DNA from 2 places in the Dactylosporangium sp. NPDC006015 genome. Region 1 is predicted to be linked to the other one. Evidence: predicted binding sites of a transcription regulator. Region 1 holds the regulator's gene; the other holds the start of a gene.

Region 1 (3,409 bases):
AGGAGGAGCGGCGCTTCGAGGACGTGCTGCTGCGGATCCGGCTCGCCTCGGGCCTGCCCCTGGCCGTCCTGGAGCCGCCGGCGCTGGAGGGCGCCCGCCGCTGCCTCGACGACGGGCTGCTGGAGGCCGGTCCGTTCGCCGAGGGCCGGGCCGTGCTCACGCTGCGTGGCCGCCTGCTCGCGGACGCCGTGGCCCGCGACCTGACCTGACCTGCCCTGACCTGAACTCAGAGGGGCCGGACATGGCGAGGGGCGGCTCGATGGCCGCCCCTCGAACGATCGGATGCCTTACTTGATGAAGCGGTACGTCATCGGGTAGCGGTACAGCTCGCCGCCGTTGGCCTTCATGCCCGCGATGATCGCGAACACGACGATGACGATCCACGGCACGATGAGCGTGAGGCCGAAGGTGCACACCGACAGCAGGGCGCCCACGAACAGGATGATGCCCCACGTGATGTGGAAGTTCAGCGCCTCGTTGGCGTGCGCCTTGACCGTGGGCGACTCGTTGCCCTTGGCCAGCAGCGCGATGAGCGGGGCGATGAAGCCGATGAAGATGCCACCGAAGTGCGCGATCAGGGCCCAGGTCTTCTCGTCGCTGTTCGCGTAGCCGACCGGGCCGGCGCCGGGGTATCCACCGGGCTGCTGGTATCCGTACTGACCCGGCTGCTGGTAACCGCCGGGCTGCTGGTAGCCACCGGGCTGCTGGTAACCGCCCTGCTGGTAGGCGTTCGGGTCCTGGTAGCCCGCGCCGCTGGTCGGCGGCGGGTAACCTCCACCGGAGACCGGCGGCTGCTGGCCGTAGTCCGGGCCCGGCGGCGGATACTGTGCCCCGCCCGGCATCGAATAGGGGTTGTTGGGGTCCTGCGGCACGCCGTACTCCCCGGGGCGAGGTGGTTCACTCATGGGGGCCACGGTAGGGGTACCGATCAACTATCGCCAGCGACGTGGCATGACTTCTTTTGGACAAACTTGGCGCAGACCAGTCCAATAGCGGCGGTTCGCACACATGACGATCATTCCGTGGGCGGCGCGGGCGACGTAGACTGGCACTCACAAAGTGGGAGTGCCAGTTTCTCGAGGAGGTGCGCATGGCTCTCGACGAGCGCAAGCTCGAGGTCCTGCGTGCCATCGTCGAGGACTACGTCGCCACCCAGGAGCCCGTCGGGAGCAAGGCCCTCGTCGAGCGGCACAACCTGCGGGTCTCGCCGGCGACGGTCCGCAACGACATGGCCGTCCTCGAGGAGGAGGGCTATATCCGGCAGCCGCACACGAGCGCCGGTCGCGTGCCCACCGACGCCGGCTACCGGCTCTTCGTCGACAAGCTGTCCCGCGTCAAGCCGCTGAGCCCCGCCGAGCGCCGGGCGATCGAGCGGTTCCTGATCGGCGCCGTGGACCTCGACGACGTCGTGCACCGCACCGTGCGGCTGCTCGCGCAGCTGACCCGGCAGGTCGCCGTCGTGCAGTATCCGAGCCTGTCGCGGGCCAGCGTGCGCCACTTCGAGCTGGTGCCGCTGTCCACCACCCGGCTGATGGTGGTCATGATCGCTGAGACCGGCCGGGTCGAGCAGCGGATGGTCGACCTGCCCGGCCCGATCCTCGCCGACGACGTCACCGAGCTGCGCCGCAGAATTAACGAGAAGCTCGTCGGCAAGCGCCTCGTGGACACCCCGCCACTCGTCCAGGCGCTCGTCGAGGAGTCCGGGCCGAGCCTGCGCCCGCCGATGACCGTCCTGTCGACCGTCCTGCTGGAGACCCTGGTCGAGCGCACCGAGGAGCGGATCGCGCTCGCCGGCACCGCCAACCTGGCCCGCGGCGGCCTGCTGGACTTCCAGGGTTCGCTGCGGCCGATCCTCGAGGCGCTCGAGGAGGAGGTCATCCTGCTCAAGCTCTTCGGCGAGGTCGAGCCGAGCATGACCCGGGTCCGCATCGGCGACGAGAACGAGATCGAGGACCTGCGCAGCGCGTCGATCGTGGCGACCGGCTATGGGCCGGGCTCCATCGTGGTGGGCGGCATGGGTGTGCTCGGGCCGACGCGGATGGACTACCCCGGAAACATCGCCACGGTGCGTGCCGTGGCACGCTACGTCGGCGATCTGCTGGGACAAGGTTGAACCTCATGGACGAGTCAGGGGCATAGGACTCAGTGGCGAAGGACTACTACGGAATTCTCGGTGTCAAACGGGACTCCACGGCCGACGAGATCAAGCGCGCTTACCGGCGGCTGGCGCGCGAGTTCCACCCGGACGTCAATCCCGATCCTGTGGCACAGGAGAAGTTCAAGGAGATCAACGCGGCCTACGAGGTGCTGTCCGACCCGCGTAAGCGGGAGATGGTCGACCTCGGCGGCGACCCGCTCGCGCCCGGTGGCGGCGGGGCCGGCCCGCAGGGCGGGGCGTTCGTAGGGTTCCAGGACATCATGGACGCGTTCTTCGGCACGACCGCCAGCCGCGGGCCTCGCCCGCGGATCCGGCCGGGCGCCGACGCGATCCTGCGGCTGGACCTCGACCTGCACGAGACCGCGTTCGGTGTCGAGGCACCGATCACCGTCGACACCGCCGTCGTGTGCAGCACCTGCACCGGCGCCGGCACCGCGCCCAACACCCACCCGACCACCTGCGAGATCTGCGGCGGTCGCGGCGAGGTCCAGTCGGTGCAGCGCACGTTCCTCGGCCAGGTCGTCTCGGCCCGGCCGTGTTCGGCCTGCCAGGGCTTCGGCACCGTCATCCCGCACCCGTGCGCGACGTGCGGCGGCGACGGCCGGGTCCGCACCCGCCGCACGCTGACCGTGAAGATCCCGTCCGGCGTCGAGGACGGCATGCGCATCCGCCTCGCCCAGCAGGGCGAGGTCGGCCCCGGCGGCGGCCCGCCCGGGGACCTCTACGTCGAGATCCACGAGCGCCCGCACGACGTGTATTCCCGCAAGGACGACGACCTGCACTGCCGGGTCACCGTCCCGATGACGGCGGCGGCCCTCGGCACCCGGCTGACGATCAAGACCCTCGACGGCGAGGAGACGGTCGACGTCAAGGCCGGCACCCAGCCCAACCAGACGCTGCGCATCCGCGGCAAGGGCGTCCCGCACCTGCGCGGCACCGGCCGCGGTGACCTGCACGTCCACCTCGACGTGCGCACCCCGACGCGGCTGGAGCCGGAGCAGGAGAAGCTGCTGCGCGACTTCGCCCGCACCCGCGGCGAGGAGGTCGCCGAGCTGTCCAAGCAGGGCGGCTTCTTCTCCCGGGTGCGCGACGCGTTCAACGGACACGCGTGAGCGGCCGGAGCGCAGCGGAGGTCGTTCACGCGTGTGGCCTGTTCGGTCCGGATGTCGCGGCGTGAGCCTTCCGCTCTTCCTGGTCCCCGATCTTCCTGTCGGGGACCACTGGCGGCTCGACGGGCCCGAGGGGCATCAC
Region 2 (3,409 bases), on a different contig from region 1:
AGGACCGGGAGCACCTGGGCCAGGGCGGCGCCGCCGCCGGGGACGATGCCCTCCTGGACCGCAGCCTTGGTCGCGGAGATCGCGTCCTCGATGCGGTGCTTGCGCTCCTTCATCTCGACCTCGGTGGCGGCGCCGGCCTTGATGACCGCGACCCCACCGGCGAGCTTGGCGACCCGCTCGTTGAGCTTCTCCTTGTCCCAGTCGGAGTCGGAGGCCTCGATCTCCTTGCGGAGCTGCTCGACCCGCGCGGAGACCTCGCTCTGCTCGCCGCCGCCGTCGACGATCGTGGTGAGCTCCTTGCCCACGACGATGCGCCGGGCCCGGCCGAGGACCTCGGTGCCGACCGACTCGAGCTTGTAGCCCAGCTCGGGGGCCACGAGCTCGGCGCCGGTGAGGATCGAGATGTCCTGGAGCATGGCCTTGCGCCGGTCGCCGAAGCCGGGCGCCTTGACCGCGACGACCTTGAAGGTCTTGCGGATGGCGTTGACCACCAGGGTCGACAGGGCCTGGCCCTCGACGTCCTCGGCGATGATCAGCAGAGGCTTGTTGTCCTTGACGATCTGCTCCAGCAGCGGCAGCAGCTCCTCGATCGCGGCGATCTTCTGGGTGGTGACGAGGACGTAGGTGTCCTCGAGCACCGCCTCCTGCGACTCCGCGTCGGTCACGAAGTGCGGGGAGATGTAGCCCTTGTCGAACTGCATGCCCTCGGTGACTTCGAGCTCGGTCGTGAGGGTGGAGCCCTCCTCGACCGTGATGACGCCGTCGCGGCCGACCCGCTCCATCGCCGAGGCGATCAATTCGCCGATGGTGGCGTCCTGCGCGGAGATGGTGGCGACCTGCGCGATCTCGGTGTGGCTGGCGACAGGGGTCGCCTTGTCCTTGAGCGCCTTGACGACGGCGGCCGTCGCCAGGTCGATGCCGCGCTTGATGCCCGCCGGGTTGGTGCCGGCGGTAACGTTGCGCAGACCCTCACGGACCAGCGCCTGGGCCAGCACCGTGGCGGTGGTGGTGCCGTCGCCGGCGACGTCGTTGGTCTTGGTGGCGACCTCTTTGACCAGCTGGGCGCCGAGGTTCTCATAAGGGTTGGTGAGCTCGATCTCTTTCGCGATCGTCACACCGTCGTTGGTGATGGTCGGGGCACCGAACTTCTTGTCCAGGACGACGTTGCGACCGCGCGGGCCGAGCGTGACCTTGACCGTGTCGGCCAGGCGGTTGACGCCGTGCTCCAGCAGGTGCCGCGCATCGTCGGAGAAGCTCAGGATCTTCGCCATGCGTGTGATGTCCCTTCAAAGCGACACCGCCCCGGCCGCAGCGCTCCTGCGCACGGGTCCGGGGCGGTGGCCACTGATCTACTTGGTCTGGGTCACTTCTCGATGACCGCGAGGACGTCACGGGCGGAGAGCACGAGGTACTCCTGGCCGCCCCACTTGACCTCGGTGCCGCCGTACTTCGAGTAGATGACGGTGTCGCCGACCTTGACGTCGATCGGGACCCGGTTGCCCTTGTCGTCGATGCGACCGGGGCCCACAGCCTGGACGGTGCCCTCCTGGGGCTTCTCCTTGGCGGTGTCCGGGATGACGATGCCCGAGGCGGTGGTCGTCTCAGCCTCGTTGGCCTGGACCAGGATGCGGTCCTCGAGCGGCTTGATCGCAACCTTCGTCGCGGTAGTCACGGGCATACCCTCCTGGGGTATCGATTTCTTACGCTATCGAGTGCCCGGTGAAGCCGTCGTCGCGGGTGCCGGCTCCAGCCGGTTGGCTGGCACTCTCATGTCGAGGGTGCTAATCGGAGGTTATGTCGCGGGCTAGCACTCCGTCAAGGAGAGTGCCAAACACGCCACGAAATCACCCGTCGTCGGCTACGCGACGGACAGCGGCCCGACATCACATACCGATCTACGCTCACCTGTATGAAGAGGCTGCTCGGCACGTTGATCGTCGCGACCCTGGCCATGGGGTCCCTCGCCGCCTGCGGCAAGAAGGACGGCGGCGACGTTGCCGCGGAGGCCAGCAACGGCCCCTCGAACTCGGCCGAGTTCGGCGAGGGCCCCGGCGGCGCCTCGGCGTCGCCCGGCGGTGGGGGCACCGGCGGGACCGGCGGCACCCAGGATCCGGTCGCGGACAAGAGCGCCGCCGGACCCACCTATCCGGGTGACGCCAAGGGCTACTGCCAGGCCGCCGTGTCCGCCTGGACCAAGAACGACATGAACCGGATCAAGCAGCTCGCGAGCAGCGGCGCCGTGTCCAACTTCCAGTACATCGAGAAGGGCGCCGACCACAACTGGAAGTACGTGAAGAAGGACGGCTCCGAGTGCGTCCTGCGCAACGACCACGGCGACCAGCTCCAGGTCACGGTCGACGAGCACAACCTGGGCAAGCCGCAGGCCATCACCGACGTCGTCATCGAGAAGACCGAGTACCCGTCGGACGCGTCCAGCTACGTGCAGAACTTCATCAACGCCTGGTACAACGGCAACACCGCCCGGATGGCCAGCTACTCCAGCCAGTCGATCGCCGGCAGCTACGGCGGCAAGAAGGCGCCGCCGAACTGGACCGAGGGCCAGCCCAAGGAGGACAAGGGCGACTACTGGCTCGTGCACGGTTCGTCGAACGCCGGCGACAGCTATACCTTCAAGGTTCGCAAGAGCCTCGGCAAGGCCGGGGGCATCCTAGGGATTTCATAGACGCATGCTCGAACAGGCGATCCAGGCCGCGGCCGCACTCCCTGACGGCGACCCGCTCGCCGCCGCGTCGGCGCTGCGGGCGGCCGGCTTCCCACCCGACCTCGCCGCCGCCGCGCTCACCCAGGTGGCGCTGCGGCGCAAGGCGGTCACGAAGTTCGGCGCCGACGCGGCGGTGATGCACTTCACCCGCGCCGGCCTCGAGCAGGCGACCAGGGCTCCCGTCGCGGCCCGGCGGGCGGCCCGGCTCGCCGCCGCGGGCGCCACCCGGGTCGCGGACCTCGGCTGCGGCATCGGTGCCGACACGATCGCCTTCGCCCGCGCCGGGCTGCGCGTGCACGCGGTCGACGCCTCGCCGGAGACGGCCTCGACGGCGTCGGCCAACGTCCACGCGTTGGGGTTGGCGGCCGGTGTACTGGTGGAGGCCCGCGACGCGACCGAGGTGCCCCTCGACGAGGTGGACGCCGTGTTCTGCGACCCCGCCAGGCGCACGTCCGGCGGGCGGCGGGTGTTCGACCCCCGCGCCTACTCGCCGCCGTGGGACTTCGTGGTCGGCCTGGCGGCGCGGGTGCCGATGACGGTGCTGAAGCTCGCGCCGGGCATCGACCACGCGCTGCTGCCGCCCGGCGCGGAAGGGGAATGGGTCTCGGTCGACGGTGACGTGGTCGAGGCCGCCGCCTGGTGCGGCCCCCTCGCGGCCGCTCCCCGCCGCGCGACCCTGTTCCAGGG

What was found. Region 1 encodes HrcA, which represses chaperone genes, less so after heat shock. Its sites were predicted from a motif close to GGTTNGCACNCTCNNNNNGAGNGTGCNAACC; they were not measured.
Region 2: groES (co-chaperone GroES) is a predicted target of HrcA. The motif match lies at 1,757-1,787, and genes of this name have one in related genera.

What each region holds. Positions count from the first base shown of each region.
Region 1 covers NZ_JBEXUD010000007.1:88,744-92,152, forward strand. The annotation lists gene hemW (radical SAM family heme chaperone HemW) at 1-209, shown strand, start outside; gene ABZ321_RS14500 (DUF4870 domain-containing protein) at 288-905, opposite strand; gene hrcA (heat-inducible transcriptional repressor HrcA) at 1,091-2,113, shown strand; gene dnaJ (molecular chaperone DnaJ) at 2,146-3,270, shown strand; gene ABZ321_RS14515 (16S rRNA (uracil(1498)-N(3))-methyltransferase) at 3,332-3,409, shown strand, end outside.
Region 2 covers NZ_JBEXUD010000005.1:138,725-142,133, reverse strand. The annotation lists gene groL (chaperonin GroEL) at 1-1,271, opposite strand, end outside; gene groES (co-chaperone GroES) at 1,364-1,678, opposite strand; gene ABZ321_RS11320 (hypothetical protein) at 1,910-2,683, shown strand; gene ABZ321_RS11315 (class I SAM-dependent methyltransferase) at 2,688-3,409, shown strand, end outside.